Regions from separate parts of the Kitasatospora sp. NPDC048286 genome, predicted to be linked through region 1. Evidence: riboswitches for the same ligand, from Rfam matches in the RefSeq annotation. Region 1 holds a riboswitch; the other holds the start of a gene.

What was found. Region 1 has a riboswitch for cobalamin ahead of ACGF13_RS16425 (HoxN/HupN/NixA family nickel/cobalt transporter). Riboswitches for the same ligand answer to the same signal wherever they lie in the genome.
Region 2: it holds a riboswitch for cobalamin, as region 1 does, so the genes downstream of both, ACGF13_RS24085 (cobalamin biosynthesis protein) here and ACGF13_RS16425 (HoxN/HupN/NixA family nickel/cobalt transporter) in region 1, are expected to answer to the same signal.

The regions. Positions count from the first base shown of each region.
Region 1 covers NZ_JBICZE010000006.1:205,078-219,259, forward strand. The annotation lists gene ACGF13_RS16410 (AAA family ATPase) at 1-204, shown strand, start outside; gene ACGF13_RS16415 (hypothetical protein) at 212-1,885, opposite strand; gene ACGF13_RS16420 (ArsR/SmtB family transcription factor) at 1,936-2,319, opposite strand; cobalamin riboswitch at 2,401-2,615, shown strand; gene ACGF13_RS16425 (HoxN/HupN/NixA family nickel/cobalt transporter) at 2,644-3,759, shown strand; gene rpmG (50S ribosomal protein L33) at 3,838-4,002, opposite strand; gene ACGF13_RS16435 (M24 family metallopeptidase) at 4,261-5,367, shown strand; gene efp (elongation factor P) at 5,444-6,007, shown strand; gene nusB (transcription antitermination factor NusB) at 6,012-6,449, shown strand; gene ACGF13_RS16450 (thioesterase family protein) at 6,589-7,416, shown strand; gene ACGF13_RS16455 (hypothetical protein) at 7,568-8,485, shown strand; gene ACGF13_RS16460 (transcriptional regulator) at 8,634-9,137, opposite strand; gene pyrR (bifunctional pyr operon transcriptional regulator/uracil phosphoribosyltransferase PyrR) at 9,468-10,091, shown strand; gene ACGF13_RS16470 (aspartate carbamoyltransferase catalytic subunit) at 10,097-11,092, shown strand; gene ACGF13_RS16475 (dihydroorotase) at 11,089-12,393, shown strand; gene ACGF13_RS16480 (hypothetical protein) at 12,393-12,986, shown strand; gene carA (glutamine-hydrolyzing carbamoyl-phosphate synthase small subunit) at 12,983-14,140, shown strand; gene carB (carbamoyl-phosphate synthase large subunit) at 14,133-14,182, shown strand, end outside.
Region 2 covers NZ_JBICZE010000010.1:74,591-88,772, reverse strand. The annotation lists gene ACGF13_RS24135 (class I SAM-dependent methyltransferase) at 1-283, opposite strand, end outside; gene ACGF13_RS24130 (prevent-host-death family protein) at 282-836, shown strand; gene ACGF13_RS24125 (hypothetical protein) at 833-1,189, shown strand; gene ACGF13_RS24120 (FAD-dependent monooxygenase) at 1,262-2,455, opposite strand; gene ACGF13_RS24115 (TetR/AcrR family transcriptional regulator) at 2,574-3,185, shown strand; gene cpt (chloramphenicol phosphotransferase CPT) at 3,195-3,776, opposite strand; gene ACGF13_RS24105 (cobyrinate a,c-diamide synthase) at 3,852-5,261, opposite strand; gene cobO (cob(I)yrinic acid a,c-diamide adenosyltransferase) at 5,266-5,871, opposite strand; gene ACGF13_RS24095 (putative cobaltochelatase) at 5,878-8,070, opposite strand; gene ACGF13_RS24090 (cobyric acid synthase) at 8,067-9,581, opposite strand; gene ACGF13_RS24085 (cobalamin biosynthesis protein) at 9,578-10,603, opposite strand; cobalamin riboswitch at 10,738-10,871, opposite strand; gene ACGF13_RS24080 (alpha/beta hydrolase family protein) at 11,231-12,337, shown strand; gene ACGF13_RS24075 (hypothetical protein) at 13,051-14,182, shown strand, end outside.

The DNA of each region.
Region 1 (14,182 bases):
GTCCGGGCCCGGGCCCACCGGGCGCTGGGGCAACTGGACCTCGCCCTCGCCCAGGCCCAGGACTGCGCCCGGCGGGCCAGGCACCGGAGCCAGTACGCGAAGGAGGCGCAGGCCCACACCCTGCTCGCCTCCCTCGCCGAGGAGCAGGGCGACGAGGAACTGGCCGAGCGCAGCCGTGCGCGGCTGCGGGAGCTGCAGGGGTAGACGCGCCTCAGGGACCGGTACGGAACGACACCCGGGTGCGCTGCTCGCCGGTGCGGACGGTGAGCCCGTGGTCGGGGAGGGCGGCCGGGGCGCCGCCCTCGGCGAGCCAGCAGGCCACGGCGGAGCCGAGCAGCAGCGGGTCGATCGCCGGGTCGGGGCGGTTCCAGTCCGGTTCGGCGCGGGCCTCCAGCAGCAGGCCGGTGCGCAGCCGGAGCAGGTGGCGGGCCGGGCCGAGGGCGGCCACCACGACGGCGAGGCCGGGGAGTTCGGCGGCGGTGTCGGCGAGCCAGCGGGCGGCGGGGAGTTCGGCGTGCACCTCGGTGCGGGCGAGGACCTCGGCGGTGTAGCGCAGGGCGTCGCCGGGGTGGTCGTCGGTGAGGGCGTGGAAGCCGCGCGGGGTGTGGTCGTCCGGATCGAAGGGGTAGCGCCGGAGGCTGACGTCGGTGCCCTCGCTCCGGCCCTCGACGTCGTACGCGGTGGGCCCCTCGGTGGTGGCGGGGTGCGGGACGGGCTTGGGGTAGGGCGGCAGGGCCGGTTCGTCCCGGGGTTCGTCCAGCTCCTTCAGGAAGGAGTAGAGCAGCGGGCGCAGCAGGCGGGCGGACTCGCCGCGGTGGGCGAGCGACCGGTCGGTGATGTCGCTCAGGTCGGCCGGGTCCCGGGCCAGGGCCAGTTCGAGCTGGGCGGTGAGGTCCCCGTCGGGGTCGAGGACGGGCGCGGCCTGGCCGAAGGCGTAGCTGGGGGAGCGCGGGTCGAGTTCGGCGGCGCCGGTGGTGACGAGCAGGGTGCGGTGGTCCAGGGCGGCGCCGTAGAAGGTGACCGAGCCGTGGTCGCCGATCACGCAGTCGGCGGCGACGAGCGCGGCCTGCCAGCCCTGGTGGGGCGGGATCAGGCGCAGGCCCATCCGGCAGGCGGCGGCGAGCAGCGCCTCGGGGTCGTGCCGGCTCCACACGTTGGGGTGCAGGACGACGGCCACCGTGTACTCGTCGGCGGGCAGTCGGCGGACCAGCCGCTGGGGCAGGTCGGGGTGGCGGCCGAATAACGAGTGCTCGCTCCAGGTGGAGCTGACGACGACGAGCCGTCGGCCGCCGACGGCGCCGAGCGCGGCGCGGTAGCCGTCGCGGGAGCGCCGGCTGCCGAGCATCCGGTCGAAGCACGGGTCGCCGACGACCTGGGCGACGTCCAGCGCCTCGGGGCAGGAGTCCCGCAGCCGGTCCAGCTGCTCGGGGTGGGAGAGGCCCAGGACGTCGACGAACACCCGTCCGTGGTGGGTGAGTTCGTTGCGGGACAGGCCGGCGGCGCTGACCGTGTCGCCGGTGGACTCGGTGACCAGGCGGTTGTAGCCGGCGCCGTGCGGGAGGACGACGAGGCGGGCGTCCAGGCGGTGCATGGAGGAGTGGACGGCGCAGGCGACGGCGAGGTCGAAGCGGCGGCGGACGGCGTCCTCCCAGTCCAGCACGGTGAAGCCGGACAGGCCGTGCAGGTACTCGTCCAGGGCGCGGTCGGCGAAGGCGGAGCCGGGGTTGACGGTGAAGTAGCGCTCGATGCCGTCCGGGCTCAGCAGGGTGAGGACGTCCAGGACCCGGGTGGCCGAGGTGAGGGTGCGGGCGACCGCCAGCACGCGGGCCCTGACCGGTCGGGTGTTCCAGCGGTCGGCGGGCCAGGCGTGGGGGTGGGACGGCACACCATGATCGTACTCATCCGGTTGGGCCGCGGCGCGGTTCCGAGTGCGGGTCAGCCCGCGGCCGCGCTGGGCTCGTGGTGCTCGGCGGCGGCGCACTCGTTGAGCAGGGGGCGCATGGCCTCGTCCACGAGCCGGTAGCGCACCACTCGTCCGTCCCGGTCGCCGGTGACCACGCCGGCCGTGCGGAGCAGCCGCAGGGCCTGGGAGACGGCCGGGTCGCGCATGCCGGTGGCGACCGCGAGATCGCTGACGGCGAGCGGGCCTGCCCGGTGGAGGGCGAGCAGCAGGGCGAGCCGGCCGGGGTCCGCGAGCAGGGAGAACCGCTCGGCCCAGGACCGGACGTGCGCGGGCTCGCCGATCGCGGCGATGGCCTCGCAGACCCGGTGTCCGTCGATGGTGCGGTGGCCCGCGCGGTCCTCCGGTACGAGATGCATGCGGACATTCTCGCAGGCGGGGGCCTGTGATCCTGGACACCTGCGCAGGTGCGCAGCCTTGCACGGGTCGGGGCGGGGCCCTACGGTGTTCCCCGCCGTGGTGCTCGGGAAGACCGGTGACGGACCCTCAGGGGTCCCAGCCCGGAGCGGCCCTCGCCACTGTGATCGGGCCGCTCCTCCGTCCACGGAGGAGCGTCGTCCGCACCCATGAAGCCACTGGGCGCCTCGTGCGCCTGGGAAGGCGGGTGCGGGTGTTCCCGTCAGCCAGGAGACCGGCCACGGCATCTCACGAGGTTTTCCACGAGGTGCTGGAGCGTGATCCGCATGACCCTGCCCGAAACCGTTTCCGCCGGGACCGAACCCGGCCCCGCCGCGCTGCCCACCTTCAGATGGCGGCGCGAGGACACCGTCCGTACGGCCGCGCTGATGGCGGTGATCGTGGCCATGCACGTGGTGGCCTTCGGCACGCTGATCTTCCTGGTCGCACCCGAGCGGTACACGGTCGGCACCCAGGTCTTCGGGGTGGGCCTGGGTATCACCGCGTACACCCTCGGCATGCGGCACGCCTTCGACGCCGACCACATCGCGGTGATCGACAACACCACCCGCAAGCTGATGGCGGACGGCAAGCGGCCGGTCTCGGTGGGCTTCTGGTTCGCCCTCGGGCACTCCTCGATGGTGGTGCTGATGGCCGCCCTGGTGGCGGGCGGCGCGCAGCTGGCGAACACGCTGATGGACGACGAGTCGGCCACCCACAAGTGGCTGGGCATGGTCGGCACGACGGCCTCCGGCGCCTTCCTCTACCTGATCGGCGCGCTCAACCTGGCGGCGCTGCTCGGCATCCTCAAGGTGTTCCGCTCGATGCGGGCCGGGCAGTTCGACGAGAAGGAGCTGGAGGCGCACCTCGACTCGCGCGGCTTCATGGCCCGGGTGCTGAACCGGGCGACCCGCTCGATCACCCGGCCGGGGCAGATGTTCCCGGTGGGCATGGTGCTGGGCCTGGGCTTCGACACCGCGACCGAGGTCACCCTGATGGTGATGGCCGGCTCGGGTGCGGCCTCCGGGCTGCCGTGGTACGCGATCGTCTGCCTGCCGCTGCTGTTCGCGGCCGGGATGAGCCTGTTCGACACCCTGGACGGGACGTTCATGAACTTCGCGTACCAGTGGGCCTTCGCCAACCCGGTGCGGAAGGTGTACTACAACCTGACCATCACCGGTCTGTCGATCGCGGTGGCCTTCATCATCGGCACCATCGAGCTGGTCGGGGTGCTGCACGAGAAGCTCGACCTGACCGACCCGGTCACCGGGTTCATCGCGGACATCTCACTGGACAACGTCGGCTACGCCATCGCCGGGCTGTTCGTGGTCGTCTGGGCGATCGCGATCGGGTACTGGAAGCTCGCCCGGGTCGAGAAGCGCTGGACGCCCGACAGTCCGTGACCGGGCGGCCGCCGGCCTCCGAGTACGTGGAACGGCGCCACCCCGAACCCGGGGAGGCGCCGTTCGGCGTGTGCGGGGTCAGCGCTCCTCGCGGAAGTCGACGTGCCGGCCGGCGGCCGGGTCGTACTTGCGCAGGACCATCCGGTCCGGGTCGTTGCGGCGGTTCTTGCGGGTCACGTACGTGAAGCCGGTGCCGGCGGTGGAGCGGAGCTTGATCACCGGGCGCAGTTCGCTGCGGGCCATCGGGGCCTCCTGGGGCCTGAGGGGTCCGGCCCCGGGTGTCGGACCGGGACCGGGCGCCGAAATGGAAGTCGTTTCCAGTGGATGGGAACGTGGGCCGCGCCCTGCCCATTCCCGGACGCCGGGTCGCCGCCGAAGGACGCGGCGGGTGGGGGGAGCCGGGAGCGCGGCGCGGTCGCGCGGGGGCGCGCAAGGGGCACCGGGGGTTCTGTCGGGGGCGCTCGGCGGGCGGTTCGGGCCGGGGGTTCGTAGGCTCGACGCATGGCGGATGCGTACGCGGGGCGGCGGGAGCGGGTGAGGGAGCACTGCAGTGCGGCCGGGGCCGACGCGGCGCTGATCACCCGTGCGGCGAACGTGCGGTACCTGACGGGCTGCGCGCCCTGCGGGGCGAGTCTGCTGCTGACCAGAGAGCGGGCCCTGCTCGCACTGCCGGACGACCTGCCGCCGGACGACACCGGCGAGCACCTGATCGCCCCGGACGTCACCCGGCTGCCGGTGGCGGCCGGGTCGGACACCGCGCTGGCCGCCGCGTCGGTCGCCATGCGCTCGGGGGTGGCGGGTCTGGCGGTGGAGGAGCACGACCTGACCGTCAGCCGGCACCGGGCGGTCGGCGGCCTGACCGAGGGGGCACGGCTGGTGGACCTCGGCCAGACCGTGGAGCGGCTGCGGGTGGTCAAGGACGAGCACGAGATCGCCGACCTGCGGATCGCCGCCGAGATCGCCGACCAGGCGCTCGGCGAGCTGCTGGAGTCGATCCTGGTCGGCCGCACCGAGCGGCACCTGGCGATGGAGCTGGAGCGCCGGATGATCGACCACGGCGCCGACCGGGCGGCCTTCCCGGTCTCGGTCGGCACCGGCAGCCACTCCGGCCAGGCCGCCCACCAGCCGACCGACCGCCGGGTGGAGGAGGGCGACTTCCTGACCGTGGTGATGGGCGCCCAGTACCGCGGCTACGGCGTCTCCACCGCCCGTACCTTCGTGATCGGCGCCGCTCCCGCGCCCTGGCAGGTGGAGCTGCACCGGCTGGTCTTCCGGGCCCAGCGGGCCGGGCGGGAGGCTCTCGGACCAGGGGTGGAGCAGTGCGTACCCGACCGGGCGGCCCGGCAGGTCCTGGAGGCGGCCGGCCACACCGAGGCCTCCCCGCACCCGGTGGGCCACGGCATCGGGCTGGAGATCCGGGAGGCCCCGCGACTCGGTCCGGCGGACATGGGTAAACTGGACAGCCGCGTACCGGTCACCGTCGGCCCAGGGGTCCACCTCCCGGGCAAGGGCGGGGTCCGGATCGAGGACACGCTCGTCGTGCGCCCCCTCGAAGAGGGCGGGCCCGAGCTGCTCACCATCACCACCAAGGAGCTCCTCGCCCTGTGACCGCGGCCCCCGGGCCGTGGGCGGCAGGACGCACCCCTTGGTTCCTTGACAGCTATATCCAGGAGTAAGTGCGCCCGTGGCTTCCACGAACGATCTCAAGAACGGCATGGTCCTCAAGCTGGAGGGCGGCAAGCTCTGGTCCGTCGTCGAGTTCCAGCACGTCAAGCCCGGCAAGGGCCCGGCCTTCGTGCGTACCAAGCTCAAGGAGGTCCTGACGGGCAAGGTCGTCGACAAGACCTTCAACGCGGGCACCAAGGTCGAGACCGCCAACGTCGACAAGCGTGGCATGCAGTTCTCGTACAAGGACGGCGAGAACTTCGTGTTCATGGACATGGACACCTACGACCAGCTGACCATCGAGCCGTCGGTCGTCGGCGACGCCGCCAAGTACCTGCTGGAGGGCTTCGAGGCCCTCGTCGCGCAGAACGAGGGCTCGGTCCTGTACATCGAGCTCCCGGCCGCCGTCGAGCTGACCATCGCCGAGACCGAGCCGGGCGTCCAGGGCGACCGCTCCACCGGTGGCACCAAGCCGGCCACCCTGGAGACCGGTGCCCAGATCCAGGTGCCGCTCTTCGTCACCACCGGCGAGAAGATCAAGGTCGACACCCGCGACGGCAGCTACCTCGGCCGGGTGAAGTAAGTCCGTGTCGGCCGCACGCAGCAAGGCCCGCACCAGGGCCTTCCAGATCCTCTTCGAGGCCGACCACCGCGGGGTCGACCCGCAGCAGGTCCTCGCCGACTGGGTGGCCCGCGCCCGCGAGCCCAGGCCCGACGAGGGCACCCCGCAGGTGGGTGAGTACACCATGGAGCTCATCGAGGGGTACGTCCAGCACGCCCGCCGTATCGACGACCTGATCGAGCAGTACGCCGTGGGCTGGACCCTCGACCGGATGCCGATCGTGGACCGCAACGTCCTGCGGCTCGGTGCGTACGAGCTGATCTGGGAGGACGGCGTCCCGGACGCGGTCGTCCTGGACGAGTCCGTCGAGATCGCCAAGGAGTTCTCCACGGACGACTCCCCGGCCTTCGTCAACGGCATGCTCGCCCGCTTCCTGGAGCTGAAGCCGGGCATCCGCCGGTAACAGGCGTCCCGTGAACGGCCGCCGGACCCGAACAGGTGTCCGGCGGCCGTTCCGCGTTTCACCCGGTCGGCGTAGGCTGTGGACCTACTTGTCAGTAACTTGACGTCCGGAACCACGCGTGAAGGGCAGGTCCCGCCACATGACCACGGCGACCCGCAGCGAGTTCGACCAGGGCATCGCCCTGACCAGGCACCCCGAGGAGGCCGGCCGCTACGACGCCGAGCTCGGCGCCGGCTGGCAGATCGGCGGTGGGGTGAACGGCGGACTGCTGCTCGCCGTGGCCGGACACGCGCTGTCGCTGGAGCACGAGGCGCATCCGGACCCGGTGTCGATCAGCGGTTACTACCTGTCCGCCTCCACCCCCGGCCCGGCCACCGTCCGCACCGAGGTGCTGCGCACCGGCCGCGGCCTGTCCACCGGCACCGCCTCGCTCAGCCAGGACGGCGTCGAGCGGCTGCGCGTGGTGGCCAGCCACGGCGACCTCGCCGCCGCCGACGGCGAGGTGCGCACCAGCGCGCAGCCGCCGCAGCTGCCGCCGCCGGACCAGTGCATCGGCCTCGAACACGCGCCCAAGGAGCTGATCGCCCAGGCCGCCCTGCTGGAGCGGTTCGACCTGCGGCTGGACCCGGCCACCGTCGGCTGGGCGCTCGGGCAGCCCTCCGGCAACGGGCGGATCCAGGGCTGGTTCCGGCTCGCCGACGGGCGCGAGCCCGACCCGCTGCTGCTCCTGCTGGTCGCCGACGCGCTGCCGCCGGTCACCTTCGACCTCGGCATGCCGGGCTGGGCCCCCACCATCGAGCTGACCGTCCACCTGCGCGCCAAGCCCGTGCCCGGCTGGCTTCGGGTCACCCACGCGACCCGCAACCTGGCCGGCGGCTACTTCGAGGAGGACGCGGAGGTCTGGGACGAGTCCGGCCGGCTGGTCGCCCAGTCCCGCCAGCTGGCCCGGGCGCCCCGGCCGGCCTGACCCGAGGCCCCGGAGGGTCCGTATTACCGGTGGTTACATTCCTGTGACACGCCGTACGTGTGCGGCGCGCGCGGATGGGGAGGAAGACGGTCAGCGGCGAGCTCGTCGCCGACCGTCAACTTCACCCGACCGCCGAAGCCAGGAGCCATCGATGAGCCAAAAGGGGCGCGCCCGCCGTAACTCCGACTGCACCTCCGGCGGCTCGCGGCCCGTGGTGCGGGCTCCGCACCGGCCGCGGCCGGCCGAGGGAGCCGAGCAGGCGTTCGTCATCGGGGTGCTCACCAACGCCGCGGACTTCGCCCGGGCCCGCGCCTGGGGGATCTCGGACGCCCCCGACCACGAGCGCTACCTGGCCGACACCGCCGACCTGCTGGCCGAGGCGCTGGAGCGGTTCGACACCGTCCGGGCCCGGATGTTCCACCCGCAGGACTTCGAGGAGTTCTGCGTGCTGCACGGGCTGGACCCGGCCGAGCCCGCCGCCCGTGACCGCTACCTGGTCAACCCGGCCCTGCAGACCCAACTGCTGTCCTACCAGGGCGAGGAGCTGGCCGGGGACTTCGTGCCGCGCCTGGTGCGGGCCCGGGAGAACGGGCTGACGCTCTGCCACGCCGACCTGCTGCTCGACGGGGGCCTGTACGGGGGCGCGGGCGCGCCCGACGAGGAGCACGCCGCCTGGGTGCGCGCCGCCTACCAGCGCGGGGGCGAGGTGTTCCGGCGGATGCTGGTCGGCGCGGGCGCCGGCGTGTACGAGCTGCGCCTGCGGGTGGACGCGCCCGGCGGGACGCTGACCGCCGCGGCGCGGGTGCTCCAGTGGGAGGACGGCGTGGTCCGGATCAACGACGAGGACCTGGAGCTGGTCTGCGCGGTGCTCTGCACCGGGCTGGCCCTGGAGCTGCCGGGCGTCGCGGTGCTGCACGGCTCACAGGGCTCGGCGGCCACCTGCGGGGAGTACCTGCCGGCCTCCTGGGCCTGGTCGAGCGGCGGCCAGGAGTGGGCGCCGGCCGACCGGCCGGTCCGGCTGGACGGCGTGGCCGCGCAGCCCGGTTACAGCCTGGGCACGGTCTGCTGACGCCCGCGCCGCGCCGCCGCGGTGTGACCACACCGCGGCGCGGCCCCCGAACCGGGGAGCCGCGCCGTGACGTTTCTGCTTGCCAGCACTACGGAAGCGAGTGCTGGGTTGTCCCTGGATCCGCTGGCGGGAGCCGGTGCGGTGAGCCTCAGCTCGCGTCCTCCTCGCGCACCGCACGGCGCGCGTCGGGGTTCAGCACGCCCCAGGAGATCAGCTGCTCGGTGAGGATCGACGGGGACTGGTCGTAGATGACGGCCAGGGTGCGCAGGTCGTCCTGGCGGATCGACAGCACCTTGCCGTTGTAGTCGCCGCGCTGGCTCTGGATGGTCGCCGCGTAGCGCTGCAGCGGGCCGGCCTTCTCGGAGGGGACCTGGGTCAGTCTCTCCAGGTCCAGGACCAGCCGCGGCGGCGGCTCGGCCGCGCCGCCGGGGGTGCCGCCGGGCAGCAGCTCCTGCACCGGGACGCCGTAGAACTCCGCCAGTTCGGCCAGTCGCTGCACGGTGACCGCACGGTCACCACGCTCGTACGAGCCGACGACGACTGCCTTCCATCGCCCCTGGGACTTCTCCTCGACACCGTGCAGGGAGAGCCCCTGCTGGGTGCGGATCGCTCGGAGCTTGCCTCCGAGTTGCTTCGCGTAGTCGCTGGACATTGATCTCCCCGGACGAGATTGCTTCGCGTTCAGTGGTGGGTCACGGGCGATTGCCGACGTCGTTACCGGTGGGTCCGACGTCCGTCTCGTAACTCACTGTGAGGTTACGTAGAGTAAGGTAGATGCGTCAAGCCGAATGGGGCAGTCGTGCGAATGGCCCGCATCGTCGGCGCGTCCGGAGTGTTAACCCCGGGAAGCGGAATGATGGACTTCTGTTTGCGATCCGGCGCGCTGGTAGGATGACCCGAAGCCCACGCCCGGTCGGCGGGGGCCATCCCAGACATCCTTTAAGACCCGTCCCGTGAGGCGGGGAAGGAGGTCCGCTTCGGCATGACCACACACAATGAACCGACGTCCCGGCCGCCGCACCAGGTGCTGGACGGCGCGGACATCGCCCGGGTCGTCACCCGGATAGCGCACGAGATCGTCGAGCGCGCCAAGGGCGCGGAGGACGTCGTGCTGCTCGGCATCCACACCAGGGGCGTCCACCTCGCCCGCCGCCTGCACGGCCGGCTGGCCCAGATCACCGGGCGCGACATCCCGCTGGGCACCCTGGACATCACCATGTACCGGGACGACCTGCGGCTGAAGCCCGCCCGCGCCCTGGAGCACACCGAGATCCCGCCCGGTGGCATCGACGGCAAGCTCGTCATCCTCGTCGACGACGTGCTCTTCTCCGGCCGCACCATCCGCGCCGCGCTCGACGCGCTGAACGACATCGGCCGCCCGCGCGCCGTCCAGCTCGCCGTCCTGGTCGACCGGGGCCACCGCGAGCTGCCGATCCGCGCCGACTACGTGGGCAAGAACCTCCCCACCTCGCTGCGCGAGGCCGTGCAGGTGCGCCTGTCCGACAGCGACGGCGTGGACGCCGTCCTGGTCGGCGACCGCGACTTCGCCGTCCGCTCCTCGCAGGCCCTGGCCTCCCAGCCTTCCGAACCGCACCTCCCGGAGTGACCCGCGTGAAGCGCCACCTCGTCTCCGCCGCCGATCTCAGCCGCGACGACGCGCTGCTGATCCTGGACACCGCCGAGGAGCTGGCCCAGCTCTCCGGCCGGGCCGTCAAGAAGCTGCCCACGCTGCGCGGCCGCACCGTCGTCAACCTCTTCTTCGAGGACTCCACCCGGACGAAGACCTCCTTCGAGGTCGCCGAGAAGCGCCTGTCGGCCGACGTCATCAACTTCTCCGCCAAGGGCTCCTCGGTCTCCAAGGGCGAGAGCCTCAAGGACACCGCGCTGACCCTCCAGGCGATGGGCGCCGACGCGGTGGTCATCCGCCACCACGCCTCCGGCGCGCCGGCCCGCCTGGCCCAGTCCGACTGGCTGCACGGCAGCGTGATCAACGCCGGTGACGGCACCCACGAGCACCCCACCCAGGCGCTGCTCGACGCCTTCACCATGCGCCGCCACCTCAACCCCGGCAGCGGAAACGACCTCGCGGGGCGCCGGGTGACCATCGTCGGCGACGTCCTGCACAGCCGGGTCGCCCGCTCCAACGTCCACCTGCTGAACACGCTGGGCGCGCAGGTCACCTTCGTCGCCCCGCCGACGCTGCTGCCGATCGGGGTCGAGAACTGGCCCTGCGAGATCAGCTACGACCTGGACGCCGTGCTGCCCAAGACGGACGCGCTGATGATGCTGCGGGTGCAGCGCGAGCGGATGAACGCCGCGTTCTTCCCGACCGAGCGCGAGTACAGCCGCCGCTACGGCATGAACGGCCGCCGGATGGCCCAGCTGCCGGACCGGGCGATCGTGATGCACCCCGGCCCGATGGTCCGCGGCATGGAGATCACCGCCGAGGTCGCCGACTCGCCGCGCTGCACCGCCATCGAGCAGGTCGCCAACGGCGTCTCCGTCCGGATGGCCGTCCTCTACCTGCTCCTCGGCGGCGCCGTCTTCGCCGACACCCCCACCCCCACCGACTCCTCCCGCACCGACTCCGTGGAGACCTCCCAGTGACGAGCTACCTGATCCGCAACGCCAAGATCCTGGGCGGCGACCCGCAGGACCTCCACCTCGCCGACGGCGTGATCAAGGCGATCGGCACCGGCCTGACGGTCGAGGCCGACATCGAGATCGACGCCACCGGCCTGATCGCCCTGCCCGGCCTGGTCGACCTGCACACCCACCTGCGCGAGCCCGGCCGCGAGGACGCCGAGACCGTGCTCACCGGCACCCAGGCCGCCGCGATGGGCGGCTTCACCGCCGTCCACGCGATGGCCAACACCACCCCGGTGGCCGACACCGCCGGCGTGGTCGAGCAGGTCTGGCGGCTCGGCCAGGAGGCCGGCTACTGCGACGTCCAGCCGGTCGGCGCCGTCACCGTCGGCCTGGAGGGCAAGAAGCTCGCCGAGCTCGGCGCGATGCACGAGTCCGCCGCCAACGTCCGGGTCTTCTCCGACGACGGCAAGTGCGTGGACGACGCGGTGCTGATGCGCCGCGCCCTGGAGTACGTCAAGGCCTTCGACGGCGTCGTCGCCCAGCACGCCCAGGAGCCCCGGCTCACCGAGGGCGCCCAGATGAACGAGGGCCAGGTCTCCGGCGAGCTCGGGCTCGGCGGCTGGCCGGCCGTCGCCGAGGAGTCGATCATCGCCCGCGACGTGCTGCTCGCCGCACACGTCGGCTCCCGGCTGCACGTCTGCCACCTCTCCACGGCCGGCTCGGTCGAGATCGTCCGCTGGGCCAAGTCCAAGGGCTGGGACGTCACCGCCGAGGTGACCCCGCACCACCTGCTGCTCACCGACGAGCTGGTCCGCACCTACGACCCGGTGTACAAGGTGAACCCGCCGCTGCGCACCGCCGAGGACGTCCGGGCGCTGCGCGCGGCGCTGGCCGACGGCACCATCGACGCCGTCGCCACCGACCACGCGCCGCACCCGGACGAGGACAAGGACTGCGAGTGGGCCGTGGCCGCGATGGGCATGGTCGGCCTGGAGACCGCGCTGTCGGTCGTGCAGCAGACCATGGTCGACACCGGCCTGCTGAACTGGGAGGGCGTCGCGGACCGGATGTCGCACCGCCCGGCCCGGATCGGCCGTCTCACCGGCCAGGGCCGGCCGGTCTCGGTGGGTGAGCCTGCCAACCTGGTCCTGTTCGATCCCGCGTACCGTGGAGCCGTGAACCCGGACAGCTTCGCCACCCGTAGCCGTAACACCCCCTACAAGGGCCTTGACCTGCCCGGACGGGTGCACGCCACCTTCCTGCGGGGCCGCGCCACGGTGCTGGCCGGGGAGCTCGCCGAGCAGGACGGCACCCGGTGATGGACCACGCCGCGCTCGCCCAGGAGCAGGCGAAGGTCACCGACTGGCCCGGCTACATCGGCTGGTCCGTCGGGCTGCTGATCGTGATCGGCCTCGTCTACTGGCTGATGCGCCAGGGCTGGAACTGGCGGCGCACCCTGCAGTCCGGCATGCCGCCGCTGCCGGCCGTGCCTTCCCGCGCCGGGCGCACCATCCTGGAGACCAGCGGCCGGTACCACGGCACGACCACCGCCGGGAACTGGCTCGACCGGGTCGTCGCCCACGGCCTGGGCACCCGCAGCCGCGCCGACCTCACCCTCGGCGAGGACGGCCTGCTGGTGCAGCGCCCCGGTGACGTCGACTTCTGGATCCCGGCCGAGCACCTGACCGGTGCCCGCACGGACTCCGGCATCGCCGGCAAGGTCGTCCCCTCCGGGCTGCTCGTCGTCACCTGGGCGCTCCCCCAGCCTTCGGCCGGGGGGACCCCCATGGGCACCATTGAGCTGGACTCCGGCTTCCGGGCCGACCACCCCGATGAGCACGCCGCCTGGGTCGAGGCGATCGCTCAGCTCGCAACACGTACGAAGACGAAGACGGAAGAGGCCGCGCAATGACCGCACCTGCCCCCACCACGCAGCGCCAACGGCGGGAACGAGTGCCTGCCGTGCTCGTCCTGGAGGACGGCCGGACCTTCCGCGGCCAGGCCTACGGCGCCATCGGCGAGACCTTCGGCGAGGCGGTCTTCAACACCGGCATGTCCGGTTACCAGGAGACCCTCACCGACCCGTCGTACCACCGCCAGGTGGTCGTGATGACCGCCCCGCAGATCGGCAACACCGGCTGGAACGACGAGGACGACGAGTCCAAGCAGATCTGGGTCGCCGGTTACGTCGTGCGCGATCCCGCCCGGGTCGCCTCCAACTGGCGCTCCCGCCGCTCGCTCGACGAGGAACTGGTCGCCCAGGGCGTCGTCGGCATCAGCGGCATCGACACCCGCGCGCTGACCCGCCACCTGCGCGAGCGCGGCGCGATGCGCTGCGGCATCTTCTCCGGCGAGGCGCTGGCCGACCCGGCCGCCCTGCTCACCCGGGTGCAGGAGTCGCCCGAGATGAAGGGCGCCGACCTGTGCGCCGAGGTGGCCACCACCGAGGCGTACGTCGTCCCCGCGATCGGCGAGAAGCGCTTCACCGTCGCCGCGCTGGACCTCGGCATCAAGGGGATGACCCCGCACCGGATGGCCGAGCGCGGCATCGAGGTGCACGTGCTGCCGGCCAACTCCACCCTGGAGGACCTCTACGCGGTCCAGCCGGACGGCGTGTTCTTCTCCAACGGCCCGGGCGACCCGGCCACCGCCGACCACCAGGTCGCCGTCGCGCAGGGCGTGCTGGAGCGCCGGACGCCGTTCTTCGGCATCTGCTTCGGCAACCAGATCCTCGGCCGCGCCCTGGGCTTCGGCACCTACAAGCTCAAGTACGGCCACCGCGGCATCAACCAGCCGGTGCAGGACCGCACCACCGGCAAGGTCGAGGTGACCGCCCACAACCACGGCTTCGCCGTGAACGCCCCGCTGGACACGGTGAGCGACACGCCCTACGGGCGGGTCGAGGTCTCCCACGTCTGCCTCAACGACGACGTGGTCGAGGGCCTCCAGGCGCTCGACGTCCCCGCCTTCAGCGTGCAGTACCACCCCGAAGCTGCTGCCGGCCCGCACGACGCGGCCTACCTCTTCGACCGTTTCGTGAAGCTCATGGAGGCCCAGCGTGCCTAAGCGCACCGACATCAAGTCCGTCCTGGTGATCGGCTCCGGCCC
Region 2 (14,182 bases), on a different contig from region 1:
GCCCCGCCGCGACCAGCTTCGCCCTGGCCCGCCCGACCATCCGCGGCGCCAGGTCCACCCCCGTGACCCGGTGCCCGTCCGCCGCGAGCAGCAGCGCCAGCGACCCGGTGCCGCACCCGACGTCCAGCACGTCCGCCGGCCCACCCGGCACCCACCCCCGCACCCGCCGCACCCACGCCGCCCGTACCGGCCCCGCCCGCAACCCGTGGTCGGGCTCCTGGTCGAAGGCCGCGGCGGCCGCGTCCCAGTACTCGGCAATGGCCCGTCGGCCGGAGTCACCCATGGCACGCATCATCGCAACACCCACCGACACGCGCGGCCTGGTGACCCCGTCGCGATTGACTTCGGAATGTGTTCCGAACTACCGTCGAGCCATGTCGACTGTCACCGTGGCGTTCTCAGAGCTGTCGAAGAACTCCAAGCGTGTCGCGGACACTGTGGAGCGGGCCCAGCGCGTGCACGTCACGCGGCGGGACGGCGAGGACCTGTACCTCACCACCGCGCGCCATGACCGTCAGCGCGAGGAGACCGCGGATGTCACGGCGCGCCTGTTCGCCGCGCTGATCAGCAGCGACGAAGGCGCGCGGGCCGTGCTGCTGGCGCTTCCTGCGGTCTTCCCCTGGACCAGGCACCTGTCAGCCGAGGAGGTTCGCGAGTTCGTCGTCGACCTCGTCGACGTGACCCGTGACGTCGTCGAGCTGGACGTGCATGCCGGTCTGCACCGGGTGATAGCCGAATGGCGTGCCACGGCCAGAGTCCTCGCGGATCCGGAACTGACGGCTGAGCTCACTGGGCCCCTGCCCGGCGACGATCACGGCGAGGTGATCGAGCCGTGAGCCCCAAGCGTGGCGACGACGTTCCGCCGCCACCCGTCGGCGGTGAGTGGCGCCTTCGGTTCGGCACGAGCGAGGCTGCCAAGGGTTGGGGCGACCTGTGTGCCGAAGCGCCCGGCAATACCCGTCGCTGCTTCGAGGCGCTCCGGGCGAACCCGTTGTCGGGGCGGGACCCCGACCGTCAGCACCGGCTTCGGGGGCGCCTGGCGACCCGGGCCTTCGGGGGTGCCGAGCTGCCGCAGTGGGAGTACGAGGTGACCGCCGGTGGCCGGGTGCGGTATGTCGTGGACGAGGCGGCCCGCACCGTCCACCTCGTCTACGCCTCGCCCCGGCACCCGAAGGACACCGACGCGTAGCCTCCGAACCCGGCCCCGACGCCGCACGCCCGTGGTGTGCACGCTCCTCAGGTCCGGGACGGCCCGCCCCCCTCACCCCGTCTCGCCCAGGGCCGGCGGCTGCCAGCCGTACGTCGGGGCCGAGCGGCTCAGCAGGGCGCGGGCGGGGAGGAGGCCGGCGAGGGTGAGGGCGGCGGTGCGCAGGCCGGTGGCCGCGGGGGAGCGGAGGGCGACGAGGTCGCCGATGCGGCGGGAGCCGGCCACCACGGCGGTGGTGCGGGGGAGCCGGGCGGCGGTGTAGGCGGACAGGGCGGCGGCCGGGTCGGCACCGGGGGTGAGCAGGGAGGCGAGGACGACGGCGTCCTCGATGGCCTGGCAGGCGCCCTGGCCCTGGAAGGGGCACATCGCGTGGGCGGCGTCGCCGAGGAGGGCGACCCGGCCGTGGTGGTGGGCGGGCAGCGGGTCGGCGAGGTCCCAGACGTCGTGGCGCAGGACGCGCTCGGGCTCGGCCAGCGCGAACAGCTGCGGCACCGGGGCGCACCAGTCGCCGTACCGGCGCAGGAGTTCGGCCCGCTCGTCCCCGTCGGCGGCCCGCTCGCCGGCCGGGGCGAGGGCGGCGCCGTAGACGTAGACCCGCCCGTCGGCGAGCGGGACGATCCCGGCGAGGCACCCGCGGCCCCACACCTCGCCGGCGGCGGCCGGGCGGCGGTCGGGGGTGACGACGGTGCGCCAGGTGGTGAAGCCGCTGTAGCGGGGCCCGGGGTGTCGGGGGAAGAGCCGGCTCCGGGTCGCGGAGCGGATGCCGTCGGCGGCGACGACCAGGTCGGCCGTCTCCTCCCCGTCGGTGGTGCGGACGACGGCGGGCTCCGTGGGGCCGCCGGGGGTGACGAGGGTGGCGGGCGAGCCGGTGCGGACGGTGCCCTCCGGGAGCGCGTCGACCAGGGCGTCGATGACGTCGGCGCGGGCGACGGCGGCGATGGTGTCGCCGAAGTAGGCCTCGAACGCCGTGGTGCTGGTGCGGGCCAGCCAGCGGCCGGAGGGGTGGCGCAGCCCGATGGCGGGGTGCGGGGTGGCGAGGGCGCGCAGGCGCTCGCCGACACCGAGCCGGTCGAGGGAGCGCAGGGCGTTGGGGGCCAGGGCGAGCCCGGCGCCGACGGGTTCGAGGGAGTCGGCGCGCTCGTGGACGCGGACCGGGACGCCCCGGCGGTGGAGGGCGAGGGCGGCGGCGAGACCGCCGATGCCGCCGCCGATGACGATCGCCTGCCGACTGGCCTGTGGGCTGCCCATGGGAGGGCTCCTCTCCTCGCACTACGTCCGTAGTGTGCGTCTGCCAGTACCGTACTACAGATGTAGTCCACCGGGAACTACTGCTGTAGTGGTTTGGGATCGTCCGAGGAGAGAGGCCATGATCGGACCCATGACGCCCCCGCGCCCCACTCTGATCGCCGACGCCGCCATCACCCTGATCGCCGAACGCGGCCTGCGCGGGCTGACCCACCGCGCCGTGGACGAGGAGGCCGGACTGCCCTCAGGCTCGACCTCCAACCTCGCCCGGACCAGGGCCGCCCTGCTGGAGCTCGCGCTCACCCGGATCGTCGAGCGGGAGACCGAGGACCACCCGGTCCTCATCGTGGAGCCCTCCGCCGCGGCGTCGCCCACCCCCGCCTCCGCGCGGGACCTCCTCGTCCGGGTCGGCGCCGACCTGCTGCACCAGGCGCTCACCACCGGCCGCCGGCTCACCCTGGCCCGCCTGGAACTCGCCCTGGAGGCCACCCGGCGGCCCGAACTGCGCGCCGTCTACGACCGGCTGGGCGGGCGCTTCGCCGACATCGCCGCCGCGCTGCTCGCCCGGAGCGGCTCGGCCGACCCGACGGCGGACGCCCGGCGCCTGATCCGCTGGTGCGACGGCGTCCTGTTCAACGCGACGGCGGGCAGCGGGCACTGGCACGTCCCGTCGCCGGAGGAACTGCGCGACGAGGCGGCGTCCTACCTCTCCGCGCTGCTCGACCGGGAGTAGCCCGCGGCCCTACGCGGGGGTGCCGGCCCGCCGCCCGTCCGCCGGCGCGTCCGACGAGCCGGCGGCCGCCACCCGTGCCGCCACGGCCCGGGCACAGTCCGCCGCGGCCGCCCGAGAGCTGTCCACCACCAGGTCGTACGCGACCCCCAGGTGCACCGCCTTTGCCTGCGCGGCGGCCATCCCGGCCACCCGGTCGCCGCGTGCGGCCTCCCGCCGCGCCGCCACCGCGGGATCGCAGCGCACCCCGACCCAGAGCACGTCCAGGCCCTTCAGCGCCGCCCGCCAGCGGGCCTGTGAAGCCGCGCCGCCGAGGAACACCTCGTCCACCACGATCCGGGCCCCGGCCCGGGCCATCGCCGCCACCCCGACCGTCCAGGCGGCGTCCAGCGCGGCGAACGCCGGTCCGACCTCGACCGTCCCGTCCCCGCCCTCCAGCCCGCCGATCCCCTCGCCGCCGCTGCGCAGCGAGGGTGGCAGTGCCTCGACCATGGTGTCCGCTCCGAGGTGCAGCCAGGGCTCCGGCAGCAGCTCCTGCAGACACCGCGCGATGCTCGACTTGCCGGAACTGGACCCGCCGTTGAGGACGATCACATGCATGCGCGCAGCCTAGGCCCGGACAGGCACGGTGTCGCGGCGTTATCCGCCGGGGGCGCACCCGCCGCGGCGTTATCCGCCGAAGGTGGCACCCGCCGTAGCGGCCCCCGCCGCGAAGGCCGCCGCCGCGGCCGTGAAGGAGGACGCCAGCGCCGGTGCGCCCGCCCAGTGCAGGTGCAGGTAGGAGGCGTGCACGTTGCCGCCGGCGAAGCCCTCGGTGCGGGGGCCGGTCGGCAGGCGCCAGCCCCAGGCGGGGAGTTCGCCCGCGCCGGGCTCGCAGACGGTGCGGTGGAACTCGTGGCCGCGCACCCGGGTGCCGGCCGGGGCGAGGGGGGAGTCGTGCAGGGCGACCGCCTCCCGGTAACCGAGGGTGAGCCGTTCGGTCATCCGGGCGTCGGCGGCCAGTACGCCGCACATCGGCAGGCCGTCCAACTCCCGCCCCAGGTAGAGCAGTCCGGCGCACTCGGCGGCGATCGGCCCGCCCGCGGCGGCGAACGCGGCGATGGCGTCGCGCAGCGGGGCGTTGCCGCTCAGCTCGCGGACGTACAGCTCCGGGAAGCCGCCGCCGACCACCAGGCCGGCCGTCCCCTCGGGCAGGGCCGAGGCGTGCAGCGGGTCGAACGGGACCACCTCCGCGCCCGCCGCGCCGAGCAGTTCGGCGTTCTCGGCGTACGAGAAGGAGAAGGCCGCGCCGCCCGCCACCGCGATCCGCGGCCGGCCGGCCACCGGGGCGACCTCGGCCGACGGGTCCCACGGCTCGGCATCCAAGTCCGGTGCGGTCCGGGCGAGTTCGAGCAGGGCGTCCAAGTCGACCGAGGAGGCCACCAGTTCACCCATGTCGGCGACCGCCTTGAGGGCCTCGGCCGAGCGTTCCACCGCGGGGATCAGTCCGAGGTGGCGGGACGGCGTGGCGACCGCCGCCGAGCGGCGCAACGCGCCCAGCACCGGTACGCCGGAGCCCTCCTCCAGCGCCTCGCGCAGGAGTTGCTCGTGCCGGTCGGAGGCGACCCGGTTGAGGATCACCCCGGCGAGCCGCACCTGCGGGTCCCAGGAGGCGAAGCCGTGCACCAGCGCGGCCACCGAGCGGGACTGCGAGGAGCCGTCGACCACCAGCACCACCGGTGCCCGCAGCAGCTTGGCGACGTGCGCCGTCGACGCCAGCTCGCCGCGCCCGGAGGCCCCGTCGAACAGGCCCATGACCCCCTCGACCACCGCGACGTCCGCCCCCGCCGCGCCGTGCAGGAACAGCGGCGCGATCCGCTCCGGCCCGCACAGGAAGGCGTCCAGGTTGCGGCCCGGGCGTCCGGCGGCGAGCGCGTGGTAGCCCGGGTCGATGTAGTCGGGGCCGACCTTGTGCGGCGACACCGCCAGCCCGCGCGCGGCGAGTGCCGCGATCAGGCCGGTGGCGACGGTGGTCTTGCCGGCGCCCGAGGAGGGCGCGGCGACCACGAGGCGGGGAACGGTGCGGGGGGCGGTGTTCAACGGTCTACCACTCGATGCCGCGCTGGCCCTTGCGGCCGGCGTCCATGGGGTGCTTGACCTTGGTCATCTCGGTGACCAGGTCGGCGAATCCGGTCAGCGCCTCGGGCGCGTACCGGCCGGTGATGACGACGTGCTGGCTGCCCGGGCGGTTCTCGAGCACGGACACCACCTCCTCCGGGTCGATCCACCCCCAGTGCATCGGGTAGGTGAACTCGTCCAGCACATAGAAGCGGTAGGTCTCGGCCGCGAGGTCCCGCTTGACCTGCTCCCAGCCCTCCTTGGCCGCCTCCTCGCTGGACATCTCCTGCTCGGCGGAGCGCTGGATCCAGGACCAGCCGGAGCCCATCTTGTGCCAGTCGACGGTGCCGCCCTCGCCGGAGGCGCCGAGCACGCGCAGCGCGTTCTCCTCGCCGACCTTCCACTTGGCGGACTTCACGAACTGGAACACCCCGACCGACCAGCCCTGGTTCCAGGCCCGCAGTGCCATGCCGAACGCGGCCGTGGACTTGCCCTTGCCCGGGCCGGTGTGCACGGCGGTGATCGGCTGGGTGCGGCGCTGGCGCGTCGTCAGGCCGTCGTCGGGGACGCTCTCGGGGACACCCTTGGGCATGTCGGCTCAGGCCGCCTTTCGCATCGTGGTGGTCGCGCGGTTCGCGGAGCGGTTCGCGGAGTGGTTCGTGGAACGGTTCTCGGACCGGCTCGTGGGTCGGCTCGTGGAGCGGTTCTCGCGGACGAGCGAGGCGACGCCCTCGGGGCGCAGTTCGTCCAGGCTGACGGCGGTGCCGCCGAGCAGCCCGGCCAGGGTACGGGCCAGGCCCAGGCGGACCGGGCCGGACTCGCAGTCCAGCACCACGCTCGCCGTGCCCTGCGCCGCGAACAGCGCGGCCGCGCGCTGGGACTGCGCCAGCGCGTCCCGCCCGCCGGTGGCCCGGCCGTCGGTCACCACGACCAGCAGCGGGCGCCGGTCCGGATCGCGCAGCCGCTCCACCCGCAGCACCTCGTGCGCCCGCAGCAGGCCGGCGGCCAGCGGGGTCCGTCCGCCGGTGGGCAGCGACTCCAGCCGGGCCGCGCCGACCTCCACCGAGGAGGTGGGCGGCAGCGCCAACTCGGCGCCCGCACCCCGGAAGGTGATCATGCCGATCTTGTCGCGGCGCTGGTAGGCGTCCATCAGCAGCGACAGCACCGCGCCCTTGACGGCGGTCATCCGCTGCCGGGCGGCCATCGAGCCGGAGGCGTCCACCACGAACAGCACCAGGTTGGACTCCCGCCCCTGGCGCACCTGTTCGCGGAAGTCGTCCTTGCGCAGCAGCAGCGCCCGCCCGCTGCGCCCGCGCGCCGCCTGGTGCGGCGCGGCGGCCTGGAGGGTCGCGGTCAGGTGCAGCCGGGCGAGCGCGCCCTGCGGGCGGCGGGCGCGGATGTTGTGCCCGCCGGTGGTCTCGGCGGGGGAGCGGCGGCCCTGGGCGCCGTGCCCGGTGCCCTTGACGGTGAAGAGCCTGGTCCGGTACGGGTCCCCGGCTGCGACCGGCGCCGACTCCCGTGCGGGGGTCGGGTGTTGGGCCGGTACGGGCGGCTGCGCGGGCGCGTCGGCGCCCTCGGTGGCGGGCGCCTCGGGAGCGGACGCTTCGGGCGCGGACGCCTCGGGGTCGCCGTCGGACGGCTCGGGTGCGCCGCCGCCGTCAGGGCCGCCGCCGTCGGGTCCGCCGTCGGGGCCGCCGTCCTCCGGCCCCCCGTCCGGCCCGCCGTCGCCGTCGCCGTCCGGGCCGGGCCCGTCGCCCTCGGGCTCCGGGTCGTCCTGCCGGGAGTGCTCCTCCAGGGTGCGGTCCAGCTGCTCCTCGTCCAGCCCCGGCGCGTCGAAGGGGTTGCGGCGGCGCCGGTGCGGCAGCGCCAGCCGGGCGGCCCGTCGGACGTCCTCCTCCAGCACCTCGGTGCGCCCGTCCCAGGCGGCCAGCGCGACGGCGGTGCGGGCCATCACGATGTCCGCGCGCAGTCCGTCCACCTCGAACGCGGCGCACACGGCGGTGATCTGACGCAGCGCCACATCGGTGAGCTCGACCGCGGGCAACAACTCCTGTGCCGTGGTGATGCGTTCGGCGAGCGCCCGCTCCTCCGTGGCGAACCGGGCGGCGAAGCCTGCCGGGTCCGCGTCGTAGGCGAGCCGGCGGCGGACCACCTCGACACGCTCGACCGGGTCCCGGGTGGCGGCGATCTCGACGGTCAGGCCGAACCGGTCGAGCAGCTGCGGCCGCAGCTCGCCCTCCTCCGGGTTCATGGTGCCGACCAGCAGGAACCGGGCCGCGTGCCGCACCGACACGCCCTCGCGCTCGACGTACGAGCGCCCCATCGCGGCGGCGTCCAGCAGCAGGTCCACCACGTGGTCCTGGAGCAGGTTCACCTCGTCGATGTACAGCACGCCGCGGTGAGCCCTGGCGAGCAGCCCGGGCTCGTACGCCTTGACGCCCTCGGCCAGCGCCCGCTCCAGGTCCAGCGAGCCGACGATCCGGTCCTCGGTCACGCCTACCGGCAACTCGACCAGCTGGGAAGGCCGTTCGGACGCGGACGGAGCGGCGTGCGGCCCGTCCGGGCACTGCGGGTCGGGTGCGGCCGGGTCACAGGCGAAGCGGCAGTCGTCCACGGTGGCGATGGACGGCAGCAGGCCGGCCAGCGCGCGCACCATGGTCGACTTCGCGGTGCCCTTCTCGCCGCGCACCAGCACGCCGCCCACGGCCGGGGAGACCGCGTTCAGCAGCAGCCCGAGCCGCAGGTCGGCCATGCCGACGATCGCGGTGAACGGATAGCGGACGTCGGTCATGCGTCACTCCCAGGGGCCCCGGGCGGGAGGAACGGCAGCGATCCGGCCGCCGGCACCCCGCCCTCGATCAGCTTCCACAGCGCGTCGGTGTCCGCGTGCTCCTCGATCAGGTCGCCCAGCCGGTCCAGCCGGGCCTCGCGCGCCGCGGCGAAGGAGGTGTCCGGCGCCGGGACGAACGCTCGCCCGGACAACTCGGCGACCTCGCGCAGGAGTTCGCGACGGAATCCGTCGTTCTCCAGCGCGCCGTGCCAGGTCGTGCCCCAGACCGCGCCCACCCGGCAGCCGTCCAGGAAGGCGTCCCCGCCCTCGACCGTCACGACTCCGTGGTGGATCTCGTAGCCCTCGACCCGCTGCCCGTACGCCTCGCCGACCGGGCGGGCCAGCACCTTCTCGGCGCCGAACCGCACGTGCGTCGGCAGCAGCCCGAGGCCCTCGACGGCGCCCGCCTTCGACTCGACCTCGTCCACGATCGAGTGCGCCAGCATCTGGTAGCCGCCGCAGACCCCGAGGACCGGCAGGCCGGCCGCCGCCCGCGCCCGCAGGGCCGGCTCCAGGCCGCGCTCGCGCAGCCAGGCGAGGTCCGCGACGGTGGCCCGGGTGCCGGGCAGCACCACCAGGTCGGCGTCGGCCAGCTCCTCCGGCCTGGTCGCCCAGCGCACCAGCACGCCCGGCTCCTGCGCGAGCGCGTCCACGTCGGTGAAGTTGGACAGCCGGGGGAAGCGCACCACGGCCACCCGCAGCACGTCCGCGCCGAGCGGCCCGGGCCCGTCCGCCCGGTCCACCACCGTGGACAGGTCCAGCGAGTCCTCGGCGTCCAGCCAGAGCCCGGGCAGCATCGGCAGCGTGCCCAGCACCGGACGGCCGGTCAGCTCGCGCAGCATGTCCAGCCCGGGTGCCAGCAGGCGCGCGTCGCCGCGGAACTTGTTGACGAACCAGCCCGCCACGTGCCGCTGGTCCTCCGCCGACAGCAGCGCCAGCGTCCCGTACATCGCCGCGAAGACCCCGCCCCGGTCGATGTCCCCGACCACCACCACCGGCAGGGCGGCGGCCGTGGCCAGGCCCATGTTGGCGATGTCGCGGTCGCGCAGGTTGATCTCGGCGGGCGAGCCCGCGCCCTCGCAGACCACCACGTCGTAGCGGCGGCGCAGGTCGGCCAGGCACTCCAGGGAGCGCTCCAGCAGGACGGGCTTGCGCTCGCGGTAGTCCAGCGCGCCCACCTCGGCCACCGGCCTGCCGAGCAGCACCACCTGGCTGCGGCCGTCCGCGCCCGGCTTGAGCAGCACCGGGTTCATCGCCGCCTCCGGCTCCACCCTGGCGGCCTGCGCCTGCATCGCCTGGGCGCGGCCGATCTCGGCGCCGTCGGAGGTGACGAAGGAGTTCAGCGACATGTTCTGCGCCTTGAACGGCGCGACCCGCACGCCCTGGCGGGCGAGCCAACGGCAGATCCCGGCCGTCACCACGCTCTTGCCCGCGTCCGAGGTCGTCCCCGCGACCAGCAGTGCGTTGCTCATCCCCGTCCCCTCATCCTCGGCAGCAGTCGCTTCGCCGGCACCCGTTCCGCGGGCACCCGTTCCGTCAGCAGCCGTTTCGCCAGCACCCGCAGCAGGACGTGCCCCGCGACCGTCGTACCCAGCGCCAGCGCGCCCACCCGCCGGGAGAGCGCGCAGGCCCGCTCGATGTCGTCCACCGTCACCGGCCGCAGCTCCGCGCCCAGTACCGGCCGGTTCTCCACGCGCTCGCCGTACCGCAGCGTCCCGCCCAACCGGACGCCCACCGCGCCGGCGAACGCCGACTCGGCCTGGCCCGCGTTCGGGCTCGGGTGCGCGGAGCCGTCGCGCCGCCAGACCCGCCAGGCCGTTCGCGGCTCGGGCGCGGCGGCCACCGTCAGCAGCGCCGTCAGCCGGGCGCCCGGCCAGCCCGCCAAATCGTCCAGCCGGGCCGAGGCCCAGCCGAACCGGGCGTAGCGCGGCGAGCGGTGGCCCACCATGGCGTCCAGGGTGTTCACGGCGCGGAAGGCGAGCAGGCCGGGCGTGCCGGCCAGAGCGCCCCAGGTCAGCGCGTTGACCACGGCGTCGGCGGTGTTCTCCGCCACCGACTCGACCACCGCCCGGGCGATCTGCTGCCCGTCCAGCGCGCTCGGATCCCGCCCGCACAGGTGCGGCAGCCGTTCCCGGGCGGCCGTGAGGTCGCCCGCCGCCAGCGAGCGGCCGATGGTGCGCGCCTCCCGGGTCAGCGAGGTGCCGCCGAGCACCGTCCAGGTCGCGGCCGCCGCCAGCGCCGCCCGGCCCAGCGGGCGCCGGCCCACCGTACGGTCCAGGGCGAGCGCGCCCGCCGCGACCGCGCCCACGCACAGCGCCGTGTACCCGGCCCCGGCGGCTCGGCCGTCGCGCCACAGCCGCCGCTCCAGCCGGGTCGCGGCGCTGCCGAAGACGGCCACCGGGTGGCCCCGGCGGGGGTCGGCGAAACGGGCGTCGGCGGCGTAACCCGCGACGGCGCCGAGCGCGAACGCGGCGGCGCGGGTCAGCGGGCGCACGGAAGGGGAAGGCGCGGGCCGGGTCATCGGTCGCACGGCGGAGGGCAGCTCGGGGTCGGGCAGGGCGGGGCAGCCTGCATCGCGTGCGTGTCCTCACTCAGGGTCCGCGCCCTGGATCGACGTGACGGCGGCGAGAGTCTCCTGGCTTCCGGGTCGAACGCACCCCCGGAGCCTTCCAGCGGCCGTCGACGGCCCGCCGTGGCGATGTTCCGAGCGTGCTCCCCGGTGACAGTGGCGGGACCGCGCCGGACTTCCACCGGCTTCCTCTCCATGCCTCCGTTTGGCCCCAGGATCCCATCACGGGCCCGAACCGGGAGTCAACCGAGGTCACGGAGGGGTTGGTCACACGCGGACGCCGCTGACGCCCCGTGGGACCGGTCGGCGCGGCGGGCCGAGGACGGGGCCTGCCGCTGCCCTCGTTCTCGGCCTTCGCCTTCCCGGGCCCGCCGTCCTCATCACCCGTCTCCGGCGCCACCTCGGCAGCGCCAGGGCCGCCGGCTCCTCGGCAGGGCCGGGCCGCCGCCCGGGTGACCCGGACGGCCCAGTCCGGTGGCCGGGCGGGCAGGGCGCCGGTGAACTGGTGCCCGAACACCGTCCGGGCCGTGAGGCAGGAGAGCGGGGAGCGAAATGCGTTGGGGAACCGCAGCCGTCGTGGCGGCCGCCGCGGTCGGGGCCGCCGTGCTGGTGATCGGCCGTCGGGCCTCCGAGCGGATGGTCCGTCCGGTGACCACCGTTCAGGAGTCCGCTCCGGTCGTGGTCCGCGGCCTCGCCCCCGGCCGGATCACCTTCACCCGCGGTCCCGGGAGCCTGCGCCCCGGCCGCTGGGCGGTCGAGTGGGCGGACGGCGGGCACGCGGTCGTCGAGGAGATCCTGCACAGCGACGAGCAGGAGGTCACCCGCCGGCAGGTCCGCGCCGACCGGGGCACCCTCACCCCCGGCACCGAGGTCCGCTTCACCCCGCGGGTCCACCTCGGCGACCCCACCGAGGCGCTTGGCCTCGCCTTCGCCGACATAGCCGTCGACGGTGAGCTCGGCGCCCTTCCCGCCTGGCGGCTCGACGGCAAACGCGGCACCTGGGTGATCCTGGTGCACGGTCCCGAGGCCGACCGTCGGCAGACCCTCCCGGTGCTCCCCGTCCTCGACCGGCTCGGCCTGCCCGCCCTCGCCGTCACCTACCGCGGCGACCGGGGCGCCCCCGCCTCCCCGGACGGGCTCAGCCACTTCGGCGAGACCGAGTGGCGCGACGTCGAGGCGGCGATACGGCTGGCGCTGGACAGCGGCGCCGGCACGGTGATCCTCTACGGCTGGTCCCTCGGCGCGACCATGGTCCTCCATACGGCGGCCCGCTCCGCCTGGTCGCACGCCGTCCGGGGCCTGGTCCTCGACTCACCCGTACTCGACCTCCCGGCCTCCGCCCGCCGGGACGCCGCCCGCTCCGGCTTCCCGGGCGTCGCGGCGGCCCTCGGCGTCCTCGCCGCCGAGGGCCGGACCGGCGTCGACCTCGCCGACTTCGGCCGCATCGCCGAGGGCGCCGACCTGCGGGTGCCCACCCTCCTCCTGCACAGCCCCGAGGACCGGATAGCCCCCTTCGGCGCCGCCGAGAAGCTGGCCGCCGCCCGCCGCGACGTGGTCAGCCTCCAGGCCTTCCCCGGCGCCGACCACGCGACCCTCTGGAACAGCGCCCCCGAGCGCTACACCGAACTGCTCCGCCGGTGGCTCACTCCGTTGCTCTAGCCGCCTTCCGCGCGAGCCTTTCCGTGCGAGTGCTGCTGTACGAGCCGTTCCGCGTGAGCCCCCCTCTCCGTGCGGGCGCGTTCGGCCGGGTCCCGTCGGTTTTTCCGCTCAGCTTCCCCCCGTCCACGAATGAACGTTCCTGCCATTACGTCGAGCGCGCACGAGAAGTCGGCCTGTCCGACTTCTCGTGCAGCACGATCCCCCCGCCCCCGCCCGCCATCCGTCCGGATTCGGGCTGGACAGCCCGGCCGGAAGCCGGGGGAGGGGATTGCCCGTGCGAAATCCGGCGCGTCGCCAGGGGCAATAGTTGGCCCGGACCCTTACCCCCCACCCGTACGCACGGTGACCGGTCGAGTATTCCCGGCAACCGGGGCGCCCGGGATGGCATGGGCAGGCCATACGTTTCCGGCCAGGCGGTTTGCCGCTGTTGCCCGATCTTGCGGAGGTGCCACCGCCGCTCGCCCGGTCGTACGGACAACCGGATGTGACAGAAGGCCGGTACAAGGGGAAGACTGCTCGACGTGACGTCTCGGAACCCGCGCGACCGTGATGCCCCGCTCCCGCCGACGATCGGTACCGGTGCGACGGTGACCCGTCTCCCCGGAACGGCCCAACGGCCCGCCGGTGGCAGGCCGGGCGGGGCGGGTGTCCCCCGTAACGGAGTACCCCGGCGACGGGGGCCGGCTCCGGCTCCCGGGCGAGGTCGGGTTCCCGTGCCGGAGGGCTTCCCGGCACCCGCCGAGCTGGCGCCGCTGGCCCGCCGGATGCTGGTGGACGCCGTCCGGGTCGCCCGCTGGGCCGGCGAGCTGGCCGAGGTCGACAAGCGTGGCGAGCTGCTCCCGGAGGACGCCCGTGCGGCGGGCCGGGCGCTGGCCATGACGGTCGGCGCCGCCGCCAAGGCATGGGGGCAGGCGCTGCTGGTGGGTCTGGTCGAGGCCCGGGACGGCGGAGCCGGCCCCGGCTGGCGCCTGCACGCCTGGGAGCACGACGACGAGGCCGTGGTGCGTGGCTGGTCGGCGCTGTTCGACGCCTGGACCCTGCTCGCCCCGGTGCCGCCCGCCGCGCTGCGCGGCGTGTTCGCCGTACTCGCCGGGCAGGCCGTGGACCAGGCTCCGCAGCTGCTCTCCTTCCTGCACCTGGTGGACGGCCCGGTCGCCGAGAGCGAGCTGCTGGAGCTGCTGCGCCGCGGGCTGGACGAGCGCCGGGTCGGCGCGGGGCTCGGCGGGCCGGGCCTGTCGCCGGTGCCGCACGCGGCCTCGGCCGTCTCCGCCGTCCGCGGCACCTGCCGCGCGCCGCAGATCGACACCCCGGCCGCGCCCTCGGACGTGGCCGCCGTCCTGGACTGGATGCTGGACGGCCTGGCGGCGGTCGGCGCCCTGGTACGCAGGAACGATGCCGCGGAGCTGTCGCCGCTCGGCCACTGGGCGGTGCGGGCCAAGCTGGAGGAGATCTGCACGGTTGCCCAGACCGCGGCCGGGCACATCGAGCAGAGCGCCTTCGAGCTGCTGAACGCCTGCGCCGACTACTCGCCGGGCCCGGCCCGCGCCGAGTTCCGCGCCTGGGTCGCGGCCCGTCCGGCGGACCGCGCGGTGGGCGAGCTGCTGGAGGCCGCCCGGGGCGACGACGCGCTGGTGCGCGGCTTGGCCTTCGAGGCGCTGCGGGTGGCCGGAGGGCCGGCCGAGCAGGCGGTGCGCGCGGCCGTGGACGCGCCGGTGCTGCGCCCCTACGCGCTGCTGTGGCTGGCGGAGCGTGCGGACGAGGGCGTCTCCCCGGCGGACGTGCTGGGCGCGGAGGACGCGGCCTGGCTCTGGGTGGACACCGCGGCCGCGGTGCTCGACCACGGGG